DNA from 4 places in the Paenibacillus sophorae genome. Region 1 is predicted to be linked to each of the others. Evidence: a T-box and tRNA genes for the amino acid it is inferred to sense, from the RefSeq annotation. Region 1 holds a T-box; the other regions hold tRNA genes.
The links. The T-box of region 1 lies ahead of leuS (leucine--tRNA ligase). A T-box ahead of a tRNA ligase gene usually reads a tRNA of that ligase, here a tRNA-Leu.
Positions count from the first base shown of each region.

Region 2: it has a tRNA-Leu gene. The T-box ahead of leuS (leucine--tRNA ligase) is inferred to sense a tRNA for this amino acid. The anticodon was not compared.
Region 3: it has a tRNA-Leu gene. The T-box ahead of leuS (leucine--tRNA ligase) is inferred to sense a tRNA for this amino acid. The anticodon was not compared.
Region 4: it has a tRNA-Leu gene. The T-box ahead of leuS (leucine--tRNA ligase) is inferred to sense a tRNA for this amino acid. The anticodon was not compared.

Region 1 is NZ_CP076607.1:5,057,902-5,062,271, forward strand. Features, by position in the region: gene leuS (leucine--tRNA ligase) at 1-2,017, opposite strand, end outside; T-box leader at 2,168-2,457, opposite strand; gene KP014_RS24545 (AI-2E family transporter) at 2,519-3,586, opposite strand; gene KP014_RS24550 (hypothetical protein) at 3,812-4,021, opposite strand; gene KP014_RS24555 (PRC-barrel domain-containing protein) at 4,034-4,370, opposite strand, start outside.
Region 2 is NZ_CP076607.1:1,985,167-1,989,536, forward strand. Features, by position in the region: tRNA gene KP014_RS09275 (tRNA-Glu) at 75-149, shown strand; tRNA gene KP014_RS09280 (tRNA-Leu) at 153-235, shown strand; gene KP014_RS09285 (hypothetical protein) at 357-983, opposite strand; gene KP014_RS09290 (Rha family transcriptional regulator) at 1,046-1,267, opposite strand; gene KP014_RS09295 (helix-turn-helix domain-containing protein) at 1,415-1,783, shown strand; tRNA gene KP014_RS09300 (tRNA-Leu) at 1,853-1,935, shown strand; gene cysK (cysteine synthase A) at 2,090-3,022, shown strand; gene KP014_RS09310 (sugar-binding transcriptional regulator) at 3,242-4,219, shown strand; gene KP014_RS09315 (transcriptional regulator GutM) at 4,234-4,370, shown strand, end outside.
Region 3 is NZ_CP076607.1:2,839,353-2,843,722, forward strand. Features, by position in the region: gene KP014_RS13270 (carboxymuconolactone decarboxylase family protein) at 1-94, shown strand, start outside; partial or broken gene KP014_RS13275 (aldo/keto reductase) at 242-1,094, shown strand; tRNA gene KP014_RS13280 (tRNA-Leu) at 1,441-1,525, shown strand; gene KP014_RS13285 (ArsR/SmtB family transcription factor) at 1,639-1,971, shown strand; gene KP014_RS13290 (NADH:flavin oxidoreductase) at 2,071-3,183, shown strand; gene KP014_RS13295 (MFS transporter) at 3,471-4,370, opposite strand, start outside.
Region 4 is NZ_CP076607.1:889,090-893,459, reverse strand. Features, by position in the region: gene KP014_RS04365 (NifB/NifX family molybdenum-iron cluster-binding protein) at 1-233, opposite strand, end outside; gene KP014_RS04360 (ArsC/Spx/MgsR family protein) at 467-886, opposite strand; gene KP014_RS04355 (MATE family efflux transporter) at 1,013-2,398, opposite strand; tRNA gene KP014_RS04350 (tRNA-Leu) at 2,514-2,598, opposite strand; partial or broken gene KP014_RS04345 (Rpn family recombination-promoting nuclease/putative transposase) at 2,875-3,175, opposite strand; gene KP014_RS04340 (DUF4179 domain-containing protein) at 3,188-4,165, opposite strand; gene KP014_RS04335 (sigma-70 family RNA polymerase sigma factor) at 4,170-4,370, opposite strand, start outside.

The DNA of each region.
Region 1 (4,370 bases):
TGATCGTCTTATGCCAGGTACGCTTGAATTCTTCGTTGCCGCCGTCCTCTGTGATTTTGGCGCTCAGGCTGCCTTCTTCGCTTACGAACAAGCGCCATACACGGGAGAGGAAGCGGTGAATGCCTTCCACGCCGTTCGCGTTCCACGGCTTGGTCGCTTCCAGCGGACCCATGAACATTTCATATACACGCAGCGTGTCCGCGCCGAATTCGCCCACAATCTCGTCCGGATTAATGACATTGCCGCGCGATTTGCTCATCTTCTCGTTGTTGGTGCCGAGAATCATGCCCTGGTTGACCAGCTTGTAGAAAGGCTCCTTCGTATTTACAACGCCGAGATCATACAGCACCTTATGCCAGAAGCGGGCATACAGCAGGTGAAGCACCGCATGCTCAGCGCCGCCGATATACAGATCGACCGGCAGCCATTCCTTTTGCTTCTCTGGAGAACACAGCTCCTTGTCGTTATGCGGATCGATGTAACGCAAGTAGTACCAGCAGCTGCCGGCCCACTGCGGCATCGTGTTCGTCTCGCGGCGGGCTTTCATCCCGGTCTCGGGATCGACCGTCTCGACCCAGTCCGTCACATTCGCCAGCGGCGATTCGCCCGTGCCCGAAGGCTTGATCGCGTCGACATCCGGAAGCAAGAGCGGAAGCTGATCTTCCGGGACCGTCTTCATCGTGCCGTCTTCCAGATGAAGGATTGGGATCGGCTCGCCCCAATAGCGCTGGCGGCTGAACAGCCAATCGCGCAGGCGGTAGGTTACCTTGCCCTTGCCGAAGCCTTTTTCCTCAAGCCAGGCGATCATGGCGGCGATGGCCGCCGTATTCTCGAGCCCGTTCAGGAAATCGGAATTGACATGCGGACCGTCGCCGGCGTAGGCTTCCACTTCCACATTGCCCCCTTGGACAACTTCGATGATCTCGAGTCCGAACTGCTTGGCGAACTCCCAGTCGCGGGTGTCATGCCCCGGAACGGCCATAATCGCTCCCGTTCCGTATCCGGCCAGAACGTAGTCCGCGATCCAGATCGGCAGTTTGGCGCCGTTTACCGGATTGACCGCATAGGCGCCGGTAAACACGCCTGTCTTCTCCTTCGCAAGATCGGTACGTTCCAAATCGCTCTTGCGCGAAGCCAGTGTCTGGTATTCCTCCACGGCCGAACGCTGGGCGTCAGTCGTGATCGACGCCACCAGCTCGTGCTCGGGTGCCAGCACGCAGTAGCTTGCCCCGAACAGGGTATCGGGCCGGGTTGTAAATACGGTCAGATTAGCATCATGACCGTCGATGCCAAAGGCAACTTCGGCTCCCTTCGATTTGCCGATCCAGTTACGCTGCATGTCCTTGATGCTCTCGGACCAGTCCAGCTCTTCCAAATCCTCCAGCAGACGCTCAGCGTATTCGGTGATCCGCAGAATCCACTGGCGCATCGGTCTGCGGATGACGGGATACCCGCCGCGCTCGCTTTTGCCATCAATGACTTCTTCGTTGGCCAGTACGGTGCCAAGCGCCTCACACCAATTCACCGGCACTTCAGCGACGTAAGCCAGGCCTCGCTTGTACAGCTGAATGAAGATCCACTGCGTCCATTTATAGTAACCGGGGTCCGTCGTACTGATCTCGCGGTCCCAATCGTAGGAGAAGCCCAGCGATTTGATCTGACGGCGGAAGTTATTGACGTTCTTGATCGTGATATCACGCGGATGCTGCCCCGTATCCAGCGCATGCTGCTCGGCAGGCAGACCAAAGGCATCCCAGCCCATCGGGTGAAGCACATTGTAACCGCGCATCCGCTTGTAGCGGGAGACGATATCCGTTGCCGTATAACCTTCAGGATGCCCTACATGAAGACCGGCTCCCGAAGGGTACGGAAACATGTCGAGCGCGTAGAACTTCGGCTTGTCCGCTTCCTCACCGGTCTTAAAGGTATGATTTTCTTCCCAATACTTCTGCCATTTCGGTTCCAGTACCTGCGCCCGGTAACCTTGTGCGGCTGTATTTCCCTTGCTGTCGCTCATTGTTATTCCTCCTTGAATTGCTGCGAACCTCTAAGTTCCCCGGGATCAATAGTCCCAAAAATGCGGATTTTGCCGCGATGCGTACGCGCAAGTTTGCGAAAACCGCGGAACTTAGTTAATCAAAAAGCCTCCCATCCATAGCGTAAAAACGCTAGGGACGAGAGGCTGAATTCCCGTGGTACCACCCTAGTTAGCAGGCGGACATTCTTTGCCACGCGCTTGCTCACTCTACACCCTGTAACGGGGGCGGGCCGACGGCGGTTAACGCTTGGACTGTTCTCACATTTAAGAGAACTGCTCTTTCGGTCCGAAAGACGCCCAGCGGCTTGCGCCGTTTCTCCGAGGCGAGTTCATTTCGCTGTCGTCAACCGGCTTTCACCAACAACACCGGCTCTCTGCATGACGCATCCGAAATTAATGCTCCTCATCCTTGAATCATTTGAAGTTCATTTTCCACAACATTATATACAATACCGGCCGTCTCAGTCAATGCGCATTCTGTCACACCGGTTTCCGCTTCATATAATAGCTGATAACATGCTGAAGGACGACCTTTCCCGCCGCGAAACAGGGCACTGCCAGAATCAGCCCGACAATACCGGCAAGCTCGCCGCCGACCAGGAGCGCAAAAATAATGAGCAGCGGATGCAGATGGAGCGTCCGGCCGACGACCTGCGGCGAAATCACATTGCTCTCCAGCATTTGGCATAACGTGTTCACCACAACGACAAGCAGCACCAGCCGGAACGATATGGTCGAAGCCATCACAATTGCGGGAGCCGCACCGAGAAAAGGACCCAAATACGGGACGAGCTCGAATATGGCCACAAGGCTCGCGAACAGCAGCGCATACGGCATTCCGATTAACGCGTAGCCGATATAAGCGAGTATGCCGATAATCAGACTGACCAGGAACTGGCCGCGGATGTAATTGCCGAGCGCCTCGTCGATATCTTTTAACATCGTCACAATGGATTTGCGGCGGGAGCGCGGGAGACAGGATACAAGCGTCCGTTCAAACACATCGAAATCTTTCAAAATATAGAACACCAAAAATGGAACGATAAAAGCGTCAAACAGTACGCCGATGGTGGTGCCGATATGGTCCAGAAAATGCGAAATTCCCACGGCAAGCCGATTTTCCAGCTGAAAAAACCAGTTGTTGAGTCCCATTTCCACTCCAGGCGGGATCAGACGGGTATTCATACTGTGCATCAGCCCCTGCGCTCTCAGCGTCATCTCCGGCAAATGCTCGTTAAGCTCTTCGAGCTGCTTAATCAGCATCGGAACGAGGTTGACTGCAATTACGGCAATCGTGGTCAAGAATACGGCATAAATCAGCAGAACGGCTGCTCCTCGCGGCACTTTTCGGCCAGCCAGCATACTGACAACGGGATTAAGCACATACGATATGATCATGGCGGTCAAGAAAGGGGCCAGCACCGCTTTCAAAAAGGTGAATACATGCTGCAGCATCGGATGAAGCAGCCAAACGAAATACAAAATGATCAGAGCCAGAAGCACCCCGACCATCCAGCGAAACCATTTATTCCCGGACCATTGCTCCATGGCGTTACCTCCTGCGGCAAACTGGACTGGCTTGTAAAGTAAGTATATGTTTGTCCGCCGCAAAATAACCGCCGTTTCGGAAACCTGCATTATAGCGCGATGGCCCCGCATATTTTTCAATAATAAAAAACGCCCAACATCCCTGCCGCAGTACCCGCAGCAAGGAGATTGGACGCCGATAAATCTTATGTAACCGCCTCGTGAGACAAGCGTTTTAAGCCTGCCTCAGGAAGTGGCGTGAATGTGCGGAAACTCCTGCGCTATCTCTTCTCCGAAGAACAAATCGTCCAGCGAACTGAGCGTGCCGTCTTCTTCAACCTGATAGACCGACATTTTCTCGCCGTTGACCGTCAGTTCAATGAAACATCCCCAGCAATAAAATTGATGGGAACCAATCTTACCGATATCCTTGGACCCGCAGTTTGGACACTTCATACATCATTCCACCTATCCGTTCACAATGTTAATATTTTTTTCTAATCGTTCTTCACTGAGTGCCGGAACCACCACTGCATTCTCTCCAATGGACATTCCCGGTATGCAAGGCAGCCATTTACGACCTTCCATCAAATCAGTCACAAGCCCATCGCTAATTTCCAGGGCTACTATTGTGTTTCCCAACTTTTGGTCAAAATAAACATCAGACACTTTGCCAAGAATCGTTCCGGTCTCCGTCACGACCTGCATGTCTTTCAATTTATTCTTGCCCTCCAGAAAGGAATGGGGTATGCTGCCTGCGTCCATCTTCCGGATAGACTCTTCATTCTGTATCATCACGGCATCC
Region 2 (4,370 bases), 2.8 Mb from region 1:
GTTTTTTTGAAAAATAGTTCTTGCCAGATGATTTGGGATTTGCTATAATCATTTTTGTTGTGACACTAAAGCATGGCCCGTTGGTCAAGGGGTTAAGACACCTCCCTTTCACGGAGGTAACAGGGGTTCGAATCCCCTACGGGTCACCATAAGCGGTAGTGGTGGAATGGCAGACACGCTATCTTGAGGGGGTAGTGGGCGTACGCCCGTGGAGGTTCGAGTCCTCTCTACCGCATAATAGCCAAGGAAGAACCCTGAGAAATCAGGGTTTTTTTTCTCATTAAGGGAACTTTAGAGGGAGATCGGACCAATATCTCGTGAATTCAGGCGGAAAGGGGGATACGCCGGTTACGGAGTTAATCCGCCAACCGTTCCAAGGCGCCGGGATACTGGGGGTACAGTTGGGCCATACACTGGGGACAGATGTCGTGGGTTAGTTCGGTATGCAGTTTCTGCTGCAAGAAACGTTCCACCGGAATCCATTCGCTGCCCTTGCGGATGGATTTGCAGGAAGCGCAGACCGGCAGATAATGATATGACTTCCGATGGAGTGAGTCGACAGGCGGCTTGGCTTGGTGCGGTTCTGCGGCGTGAGAGATAAAGCGGTGGGACAGCAGAACAAAAGAGATCGAGCGCTTAGTCTCTTCGGGAATAGCAAAGGCCTCAATTTGGAACCATTTTCTTCCCTTCAGGGAAGGAGGTTTGGGAAACCTGCCATTGTAAACGAGCCGTTCTTCCGAGAAGATGGAATGGACGGCCTGGGTTAGCTCCAGCATAGAGTCTGGTGGAAGAACAAGCTCACGCATCATTTCAAAATAGTCTGTCCCCGTCCACTCGAAGCGCATGGAAAGACCCGAAGCGATACCGAAGCTCTTCCATGGTTCGTTCGCCGCGGCGATCAATCCGTGTCTATCGACAGCCAGTGCGCTGCCCGGCAGAGAGTGTATCAATCGGATTGCGAGGGATAAGGCGCTTTTGGACAAAGGGATCGCTCCTTGACAGATTTCAGGATGGGATACTAAGATTAAGCGGATAAAAAGATAGCTTAGTTATTTCCCGCTTCACTCGTGATGTCCGGGGTTATATCGAGCAGTTGGTCCACCTGTCGGCGGTACCGTAAGGCGCTGCGCGTTCCGTGAATTAGATTGGATAGGCGGTAGGGCGGTATGCCGTTCATTTGGCAAAATTCTTTTTGACTCAGCATCATCTCCGCTAGGCGCTGCTTGATTGTCCATCCGTAAGGGGTTATGGGCTTTTTGCTGCGTATCTTGCTCACCTCTTATCGACATTCCAGCCGTATGATATAATGGGCTAAAGCATAAGATTAGTTAATTATATACTTTTTTACGTCATTTTACAATAAAATAATGACTTATTTACGTTATTTGTTATAATTTCGGAAGGCGGTCTGGAAATGCAGTCCATTTATGATCGAATTGAACTTTTGATTGACAAAAAAGGCATGACCAAAAAAGCGTTCTGTGAGCAGCTTGGCATCAGTACAGGAAATATGGGAGATTGGAAACGGGGCAAGTCGACACCCGGAACGCATAAATTAATCGAAATCGGCGCTTTTTTCGGCGTCAGTCTGGACTGGCTTATTCTGGGCAAGACTTCCCCGTCCATACTGCGTGAAGGAAGCGAGGATTATTTTTTTGAGCAAATACGGCAATCCAATTGCCATTTCGATGAACTGCAGCCCCGGGAGAAGGAATTTATCAAAGAGTATCTCGCTTTTGCCGAATATCGCAGACGGAAACAGGAGGAGCAGCTTCCTGAATAATTTAGCTTTACTTTTGAGAAAGAAGCGAGTATAATAACATGTGTTGGCCTCAAAAAAATGATTCACCGCGCGGTAGTGGTGGAATGGCAGACACGCTATCTTGAGGGGGTAGTGGGCGTACGCCCGTGGAGGTTCGAGTCCTCTCTACCGCATATAGAAAGAAGCCTTGCGCAGCAAGGCTTTTTTTGTTTCTGCACATGCGATTTACAAGTGATGGAATTTCCGGTATGCTCATTATACCGAGTTTTTGCATGGGAATAGATGAAAGCTATAATTTGAAAAATCTAATTTTGGAGGCAATGCACAATGGGGAAGATCGTTAAGAACTTGACCGAACTGATTGGGAATACGCCGCTACTCGAGCTGTCCAGCTTCAAAGAGGAAGGCGCGGCTGCGAACATCCTGGCCAAGCTGGAATATTTCAATCCGGCGAGCAGCGTGAAGGACCGGATCGGATACGCCATGATCAAGGATGCCGAAGACAAGGGGCTCATAAACAAAGAGACGACCCTTATCGAACCGACCAGCGGAAATACCGGCATCGGTCTTGCCTTTGTGGCGGCGGCACTGGGCTACCGGTTGATTATTATTTTGCCCGAATCCTTCAGCATAGAGCGTCGAAAGCTTCTGAAACAGCTCGGGGCGGAGCTGGTGCTGACCCAGGCTTCGGAAGGCATGGCGGGCGCGATCCGCAAAGCACAGGAGCTGTCCGCAGATATACCCAATTCCTATATCCCGCAGCAGTTCGAGAATCCGGCCAACCCCGATGTGCATCGGAAGACTACGGCCGAAGAAATTTGGAATGATACCGATGGAAAAGTGGATATTTTTGTCGCAGGCGTCGGCACCGGCGGAACGATTACGGGAGTCGGCGAGGTTCTGAAACAGCGCAATCCGCAGGTGCGGATCGTCGCTGTGGAACCGTCCGGCTCACCTGTTCTATCCGGCGGACAGCGGGGCCCTCATGCCATTCAGGGCATCGGTGCTGGCTTCGTACCGGGTAACTTCAACCGGGCCGTTGTGGACGAGATCATCACGGTAAAGAATGAAGAAGCGATTGCAACGTCGCAAAGACTGGCAAGGAAGGAAGGGCTGCTTGTTGGGATTTCTTCCGGAGCTGCGGCATTCGCCGCCTATCAGCTGGCCAAACGGCCGGAAAACATCGGCAAGAACATCGTCGTCCTTCTGCCGGACACCGGCGAACGGTACATTTCAACCGAATTATTTCCCGAGGAATAGAGCGAGAAGCGGCATGCAAGCCGCGCAAGCAGCGGTCAACAGACCGGTCGCCGAGCAGAAATGCCCGTTGACCGGTCTTTATTTTTAACTAATAGAAAAAAGCCTGTCCGACGTATTGACGAAAAGAACCTGTAAGCGTATACTAAAGCCACGAAGCACAAATGATAAAACAAAAAGCACATATGTGCCGATAATATAAAAGGTCTGGAGAGAAAGCCGATGACAATCCATGATGAAGATAGAAGGCTGTTGGCTCAAATTGCTCGAATGTATTACCTCGACGACATGACACAGAGCGAAATTTCAAAGGCGCTGGGCATATACCGCACTTCAATTAGCCGTCTGCTGAAAAGAGCGCGGGAAGAAGGCGTGGTTCAGATCAAGATTACGGAGGGTGAAGGCAAATACGAAATTGAGGAGCGTTTGGAAAGCGTATTTCAACTGAAAAGGGCAATTGTCGTGCCCTCCAACACTGAATTGTCCGAGTCGGGCCGGAAGAAGGCCGTAGCGAGAGCTGGGGCCGAGCTTATGAAAAGTGTGATAACGGACGACGATGTTGTCGGATTGGCCTGGGGCACCACGATGGGAAGCCTGATTGGGGAATTTACCGATTGCGAGCAGCGTTCCGCGCATTTCGTTCCCTTGGTTGGGGGGCCAGGGCCGATGGAAACGAAGTATCATGTCAATGCCATCGTGTACAGCATCGCGAATGACTTCGGAGGAGAAGCGTATCTGATTGACGCAGCGGCCGTTGTGGAACGCAAGGAAACGAGAGACGAAATTGTGCAAGCGCATTATTTTCGCAAAATATCTGATCTGTGGGATCGTCTTACGGTCGCTGTAGTTGGCATCGGCGCTCCTATCAGCAATTCGAACATGATCTGGACCGGATTTTACGGCGACAAGGAAATTGCCGACCTGAATCGGCATAACGCGATCGGCGATATTTGCTCTAGGTTCTACGACTTGGAAGGGAAGTTAATCGAATCCGAATTAACCGATCGCACGATCGCCATTCCGCTGGAACGGCTTCGGAACACCCGGTATACAATTGCTCTGGCAGAATCGGCAGAGAAGGCGCCTTCCATTATCGGAGCCATCAAGGGTAAATATATCAACACCTTGGTCACCAATGAAGAAACCGCGGTAGAGATGCTCGGTCTGGAGGCGCAGAAGAAATCGCACGCAATGAATTGAAGGGGGTGAATACTATGGGATATATCATTATTGTGATTGCGTTGTCCTGGCTTTTGCAAAGTGTGCTCGGGTTCCTGCAAATTAGACATTTCAACCGACATTACACGGAACTGAGGCGGATCGGGCGAGTTGCCATCGGCAAGAAGACGGG
Region 3 (4,370 bases), 2.2 Mb from region 1:
GATCGCTGCCATCACCCACTGTCTTCCCTATATGGGCTTCCCAAGAGCACTGAACGCATTAAATTGCGTCAATGAAATTATTCCCGAAAATTAATTCAGTATTGTTGGCATGTTGGATAAAGTAGCTGCTTCCGCCGGGGTATCGGTGTCGGCAGCAGGGCAACTATCTTCTGGGGTATTGGACTCTTGAGTCTGCTGGCCATCTTTGTTGTATGAAATTTTAAAAAAAGGAGGATTTCATATGCAAAATGTTACACTGAACAATGGTGTTGAGATACCGATACTCGGATTTGGGGTTTATCAAATTAATGATACAGATGTATGCGAAGAATCGGTTTATAACGCCCTAATGGAAGGTTATCGCTTGATTGATACCGCTGCTGTCTATGAAAATGAAGAAGCAGTCGGCCTTGCCATCAAGCGGAGTGGCGTGCCTAGAGAGGAGATCTTTGTTACAACAAAGCTTTGGATTCAGGATGCAGGTTATAAGAGTGCAAAGAGAGCATTTCGAAACATCACTGAAAAAACTGCAACTGGATTATCTGGATCTGTATCTCATTCATATGCCGTTTGGAGATGTCCATGATTCATGGCGTGTGATGGAGGAGTTATATCATGAGGGTAAGATCAGGGCAATCGGGGTAAGTAACTTCCTAAATGACCGCCTGATGGATCTAATCGTTCATCATGAAATCGTTCCTGCCGTAAACCAGGTTGAAACGCATGTATTTACACAACAAGTAGAAAATACTCAATTTATGAAGGATCACCATGTTCAGATTGAGTCATGGGGGCCATTTGCTGAAGGGAAAAATAACATCTTCAAAAATGAAATATTGGTATCAATAGCTGAAAAACATCATAAGTCTGCGGCTCAAGTGACTTTACGTTGGTTGACACAAAGAGGAATTGTTGCGATTCCAAAGTCTGTTCATAAGGAAAGGATCGTTGAGAACTTCAACATCTTTGACTTTGAATTAAGTGGGGAAGATATGGAGAAGATTGCTACGTTAGATACCAAAGAGAGCTTAATCCTATCTCTTCACGATCCTGAAAACGTGGAACGGCTCAGCAACATCAAATTTCATGACTAATTTTGGGTAATAACAGCTTTGCTGGTAATTGGTGGGCTTCAGCAGTCCGACGAGAACAGGGCTTTTGATGTTGGGATGATAGGCAAATTGTACGGGAGACGATTTAAGAAAACTTCCATTCACTGTGAAACTATAGTTTACGACTTTTGTGAGTGAAAGAATAAAGGGAAAAGTGCTTTCGGATTTAGGGGACAGCCCTTCGTTGTGTGTCCGGTGGAATCAGTTCTTCATGCTATCATTCCTCAGTGATACCTCTTTGCCGGCTGTTAAAAAAGAGCGAAAAATAGGTTGCTTTTCATCTGGGGAATTCTTAAATATAGCGAATGCAGCTGTATCTACATATTATGCGGTCGTGGCGGAATTGGCAGACGCGCACGGTTCAGGTCCGTGTGGGCTAACCCCCCGTGGAGGTTCGAGTCCTCTCGACCGCATTATACCCTCAAACCAAACTCTTCTGAATAGAAGGGTTTTTCTTTTTATATTTTTCTCATGAGCGGAACTTTTGGTATACTGGGAACAAACCAACCAAGAATGGGTGTCAAGAATGAATAATGAAGATATGCTTGCGGTGCTGAAGGCTCTGTCTAATGAAACCCGTCTCAATATCCTTTGCTGGCTGCGGGAGCCGGAAAAGATGAATGAGAATCTGCCGAGCCTCATTAAAGAAGAGTTCCCGGGCGGTGTCTGCGTGGGAAGCATTCAGGAAAAATCCGGTCTGGCGCAGTCGGTCATCTCCTCGTACCTGTCCTCTATGCAGAAGACCGGACTGCTGGAGTCCCGCCGCTATGGTCAATGGACTTATTATAGACGCAATGAGGAGGCGATCGCCGCTTTTTTGGAGGACTTTGAGGCGGGACTGCAGGCCAAGAAGAAGTAGTTTCAAGAGTTTTCTCCGAAGGGCTTGCATTTTCATTTGTTAATCCATATATTTATAATTATAGATTAATCAACAACCCTACAGTGAGGAGAAAATAAAATGACCATATCCAAATCAGCAGCGGCTCTGTTCAAGCCTTTTGAAGGCGGACGGCTAAATCTTGAAAATCGTATTGTCATGGCGCCAATGACCCGTGGTTTTTCACCGGCAGGCGTTCCAGGTCCCGACGTGGCCGGATATTACCGGCGGAGGGCCGAAAACGGCGTCGGCCTCATCATCACTGAAGGAACAGTCATTAACCATCCGGCTGCGGCTGCTGATCTCGGCGTGCCGCATTTTTACGGGGAGGAAGCTCTGCAAGGATGGGCGCGTGTCGTCCGCGAAGTGCATGAAGCCGGCGGGAAAATCGCTCCGCAGATTTGGCATACCGGTACGGCCCGCGAGAGGGAGAAATTCCCGGAATCGAATGCCGACCCGATCGGGCCGTCTGGCCTCAGCCTGACTGGCGAACCGGTATCCGAGCCGTTGACGGTTGAGGAGATTCACGGTCTCGTGCAGGCATATGCCCAAGCCGCTGCCGACGCGAAGCGCATCGGCTTTGATGCGGTAGAGATACATGGTGCGCACGGCTACCTCATTGACCAGTTCTTCTGGAACTTCACCAACAAGCGTACGGATAAGTATGGCGGCGATCTCGTTGGCCGCACCCGATTCGCGGTGGAGGTTATCGAGGCGGTGCGAGCCGCGGTCGGCCCCGACTTCCCGATTATCTTCCGCTTCTCCCAATGGAAGCCGGTTGACTACGGCGTCAAACTGGCAGCGAATCCAGAGGAGTTGGAGCGCTTCCTCACACCGCTGTCTGAGGCAGGCGTCGATATCTTCCATGCCTCCACGCGCCGATTCTGGGAGCCCGAGTTCGAGGGCTCAGATCTTAACCTGGCGGGCTGGACGCAGAAGCTGACAGGCAAGCCGACTATTACCGTCGGTTCGGTCGGCCTGGACTCGGACTTCACCAGCCTGTTCGAGGAGGGTAAGGGCGGGCAGGCTGCCAGCATCGACAATCTGATCGAGCGTCTGGAGCGCGGGGAGTTCGACCTCGTCGCCGTCGGTCGCGCGCTGCTGAGCGATCCGGCCTGGGCGGCCAAGATCCGCGACGATCGCACCGAAGAGCTGGAGCCGTTCACGCGGGAGGCTCTTGCCACGCTGATCTGACTTCATGCCGAGTGCCGGGGGGCAAGACCCTGCGAAACTCCAAGGCCATTTCGGATTCAGTCCGAAATGGCCTTTTGTACGCTTGACAGCGCATCATGCTAACGGGATTGGGTCCTCTCAGCCGCATCGCTTTTATTACATCAGGTTTCTGATTTGCTCATGCGGATTGGAAGCCTGTTTTTATATGCTTTAAAGGTTCAAACTTATTGCCCATGACCTGGGCCGAAGAACTCTTTTGAACTGTAAGAGAAATGTTGACCACGTCCGGGGAAATCTGGATCAAATATTTAATCTCTTTTTTCCGTAAGAAAGTAAAGTAAAGCTAGAACCGGCAGGACAATTCCTATCAGGGATGTTAAGTTCCAGCCGCCGTGGGCATAAGACCAGCCGCCTAAAGACGATCCAATTGCTCCGCCCACAAAGAAAATGGACATGAACAGTCCGTTTAGACGCCCCCGCGCTTCACTCCCCAATGAATAAATCGCACGCTGTCCAAGCACAAGATTTCCCGAAACTGCCATGTCCAGCGTGATAGCGGCAACAACGAGCAGTCCTAAAGCTGTTGTTGAATTGCCTTGAAAAAGGTATGCCAGCAAAAAAGACAAGGCGGCGATGATCATCGCCAGTCCGGTCAAAAGTCGGGTCCAGCCTTTGTCCGCCAGTCTTCCGGCAATCGGTGCTGCTACTGCGCCACCAACACCGGCTAAAGCAAACCATGCAATGCCCTGCTGGGATAATCCGAAATCATCCGCCAAGCGTAAAGGAGCCGTAGTCCAAAAAAGACTAAAGGCACTGAATAGGCAGGCTTGATAAATACCCCTGCGGCGTAATACAGGAGTTTGTTTTAATAGAGCACCCAATGAAACGATTAATTCGCCATAATTCATCGTAGGTGAAGGCTTGCGCTCAGGAAGAATGCGCGACAACAGAAGCGATAAAAGAGCTATAATAACCGCCGACAATGCAAATACTGCGTGCCATCCCCAAAGGCTGGCTATAAAGCTTGCTACCGGCCGGGCTAACATGATTCCGAGCAAGAGTCCGCTCATCACGTTCCCAACCACACGTCCTCGCTGTTCTTCAGACGATAAATAGGTAGCATAAGGTACCAGTATTTGGGCCACCACTGATCCGAGTCCAATGAATAGGGACGCAGTGAGGAACAATAACGCATTAGGTGTGAATGT
Region 4 (4,370 bases), 1.7 Mb from region 1:
ATGCCGATCCGGCTGACAAGCACTGTGCTGCAATCGGATAAAAGGCCGATTATTTTGTTTAACTGCTCCTGGCTGTGCCTGCCCGTGAAGCCGTCACTTCCTGTCTTGCGGACTTCCGCGAGTATCCACTCGCCCTCCGCGGATACATCATAAATCATAAACTGTTCGCAGCTGCCGAAATGCTGGTCAATCCATTGCCCGTCGCTGCTGCCTATCGCAATCCTGTTCGACATTCGCATCCCCCTCCTACTGTAAGTGTCGGCATATTAACAACACTATACTGCCTGTCTAGTAGAATACCAAGGCTGTTCAACAAACATTTCGAAACTACGGGAGCTAAGTTAACATTGAAATAGCAGGCCCAGGCCACCGGTAATGCAGCGAAAATCAGCTGGCAAAATAAAAAGAGAGCGCCTGTTAAGGCACTCTCATCACAGCGTCACTATAAAATCCTGGCAAAGCTTGTTTACGATCCGGAAGCGCAGGTGCCGCCTTGATCCTGGCTGTGGCATCCTGTATTGTAACCGGAGGGAACTTCACAAAGACCAATCTGCTTTAGATGTTCCGCATCGAAACCTGCAAGAACTTGATCCCCGATATTCATGAGCGGGCGCTTAATCAAGATGGGGTCGGTGCATAACAAGTCGAGCGTCTCTTCCCGGGAAAGAGCCCCCGGAATGACCTGGCCCGATTTGACCGCAGGGGCGTTCGGATTGAACCACTCTTTCAGCTCCAAGCCTGCAAGATAGGGCTCCAGCTTCTCGGGTGTCCATTCCGTACTCAGCAGCGACCGTTCCTCCAGAGTATGACCGTAACTTTCCAGCAGCGCCTTTTGACGGACGGCTCCCATACAACCGGGCTTGGTATAGAAAATGATATGCGTCATTCGTGTACCTCCTATAGACGATTTGTTACATCCATAATAAGGCAACACCTCTACGCTGGCAATGAATCTCTTTCGAACTTAATAGAAGGGAACACTCTGCTGACATTGAGACTGGCGTTCTGCCTGTTAAATAAGGCGGTGCTGATACCATTTTTTGCCGAGGAACCGTTTGAGAAAAATCCCGCCCCGCACAGCCCATTCACAGTCCATCGCAAGCCAGACGCCAAGAACGCCTAAGTCCAGAACAATGCCCAAAATATAACCAAGCACGACGCGGAACAGCCACATGGACAGCATGGAAACGATCGAAGTAAACTTGGAATCGCCCGCCGCCCGAAGCCCCGAAGGAACAATAAAGCTGATAGACCAGAGTGGAATTTGGAGAATCGTATTGATAAGTACAATCAAGAAAATATCGTCCACAATTTCAGCAGGGGGGTGAAACAGCGACACGAGCGGCCCAAAGAACGGCAAAATCAACAATCCCATAAGCACAAAGGACAGCGACGACGCCACAATAAAGGATTTAATGAACTTTCTCGCATCGTTAACATCGCCCCGCCCCATGCATTGACCGACCACGGTAATAATAGTCAAAGCCAGTGCGTTCGCGGGAATTTGCATAACACCGGCAAAAGCGGCGCCAATCGCATTGGCGGCAATCGCGTACGTGCCTAAGCTTACGATAAAGATTTGGGTCAAAATCTTGCCCCCGTTAAAGAACATTTGCTCCGCCGCAAACGGGAAGCCGATGAACATAATTTTTTTCAACATGGATAGATTGAGTGACAGGATGTCGCGGAGCTTGATTTGCAGGTTGCTGTCCAGCCGGAACAAATAGTACAGGGCGCAAAACGCCGCCAAATACCGGGCTATATTAATGGATATGCTCATACCGAGAACGCCCATATTCAGCAAATTAATAAATACGAGATTTAAGAGGACGTAAATCAGATTCATAATCAGCGATAGAAAAAGCGAAGCCCGCGTACTGCCGATCCCCCGAAGGGCCCCGCACACCGCTTCCACAACCGCAATGCCTAAGAATGAGATGCTGCTGCCGATCAAATAGGTCCTGCCATTGGCCATGACATCCGGCGCCGCCGCGCCGAACAGCAGGTTAAGCAGAGGACCGTGAAACAGCACCCCGAACAACCCGACGACAAGTGCCAGTAAAGATACGGAAGATACGGCGCCGGCTGTCGCCTTGGAGACCATAGCGTTGTTGCCGCTCCCTTTATACTGGGCAACTACAACCGTTCCGCCTGTCGCGACGGCGATAAACACACTAAGCAAAAAAATGTTAATCGAGTCGATCATATTCACCGCGCTGATCGCCGCTACTCCCGCCGAGCTGATCATAGCCGTGTTGATAAGATTAAGACCGACTACGAAAGCCTGATCAATCAGAATCGGGATAAAAAGCGAGATCATCTGGCGGTAGTCCATGGACTGCCCGGAAAAATATTTTTCAAGGAATCCCTGTTTCACGTTCGCATTAGGCTGGATCATATATCCTCACCTCTCTTCCAAATAAACTTTGTCCCCAAAAAAAGAAAAAGGCTCTTCATAATTGAAGAGCTGTTGCTAAGTAACTTGGACTGCATCGTCATTTATCTATCTTGTATGCGGTCGAGAGGACTCGAACCTCCACGGGGGGTTAGCCCACACGGACCTGAACCGTGCGCGTCTGCCAATTCCGCCACGACCGCGTATGAACACAAAAATAATACAGCCACAAAAAGTAATATAACATGAATTGACTGAGAGGACAACAATAATTTTTTATTTTCTAGTGCGATTTCAATAGACTTCTCAAACGCTGGCCGCCGGAAGGATATCTAACCTCCCTTATCTCAAGAAACGCGGACAATGGAGCATTCAAGTGCACGCTGTTTCACCCGCCTGCATAGTTTTTTCGCCTCGAGAGAAAGGCCGCCTCGCCCATTAACCCTCATAAACCCACAAATTCAACAAGAGGTACATCATTAAAGCTTTATAGACTTAATCTCATCTTTGGGTAAGACCCGTCGCCTTGGCAATTGTAGCAATGTCTAAGCCCATAGCGAGCATATTCTTGACCACATCTCTTTTTCCTTTATATATTCCTTCCGCAATACCCGCCGACTTCGCCCCCTCAATCATGGAAGCTTCATCGTGCAAATATTTCTGTCTGGCCTCATACATTCGTCTGGCCTCCGAATCCTGGCTCAAATATTGCAGGGTGTCCATCGCCTTCTCCAAACCCGGCTCATTCATCTTCAACACCTCCCAATAGGATGTGTCGGCGTTCGCTTCTCATTATTGAATTTGAACTTCAGGCCCTATCTCTTCATCATTCTCATCAACAGGGATAAGCGAATAGGTCTCTTTCTCTAAATCAATCGGTGCATAACGGGTATATGAAGTGTCTCCAATATCGCTAGAGCCATAGCCTTCACTAAAAGGAACTTCCTTACCGCCAGAGGAAATAAGTTTGAAACGAGTCGATTCCGATGCCTCTGTCGCATCATAATAGATTAATGTCGAAACAGGGGTGACAATCACCTTTTTAAGCGTTACTTTTTCTCCATTATTGAGTGTGATGGTCTTGCCTAAAGTAAACGTTTTTGTATCTTTCTCTAACTGACTTGTTGACACCGTTATATTAAATACCCACGGCTCTTCAATCGCAATCCTTTTACGTTTACTGATTGTATCATAAGTGATTTTGATTTGAAGCGGACCATCATTCGGTAAATGACTCATCTTTATATCCCCATAAATCGTATACATGCCATCATTTACTTTAATCGACTGTGCTCCTCCTGATTTTTGAAGGTCTTCTCCGTTGACAAGGACATGTGGAGACAAAAAAGTTTGATAATCAAAAGAGACGCCTTTAGCCGGCTCAAATGTCGAGCTTATGAGGAGCCTGTCCGCATCGACTAGCACTTCATTCAGTGTCAGCTTGCCATATGCATTTACAGCCGGTTCACCAATTGCTGTTTTATAGGCTGAATAATTGGCTGGTTTGTCTCCATTAATAAAATGTTCGATGAGTCCCGTCACAAATGGCATCTGTGCGAGCGATACTTTTCCAAGAGGAATGGTTACACCTATTGCCAGAAGGAGGGCGGCAGCTAGCCCTATCCATTTTTTTGAGTAGTTATGTTTGCGTTGATGAAGCTTTATTAATACACGTTTTTCCCATTTTTTTCGTTCAATCTCTGTTAAAGGCATTTCCTCATATTCTGATACATCAAGCTGCAAATCATTTAACTCTGTATACATTGACATGGATTCACACCTCATTCTTAGGAATAAAAATCTGTTTCAGCTTCTTGCGCCCGCGTGAGAGCTTGTTATGAATCCAGGACTCCTTCACATTCATTTGCAGTGCTATTTCACGAGATGATACCCCCTCTAAATAGTACTTCTCAAAAATGGCCCGTTCTTTGGAAGATAAGTGAGCTAACACTTCCTCCACATCTTGTTTCGGGGA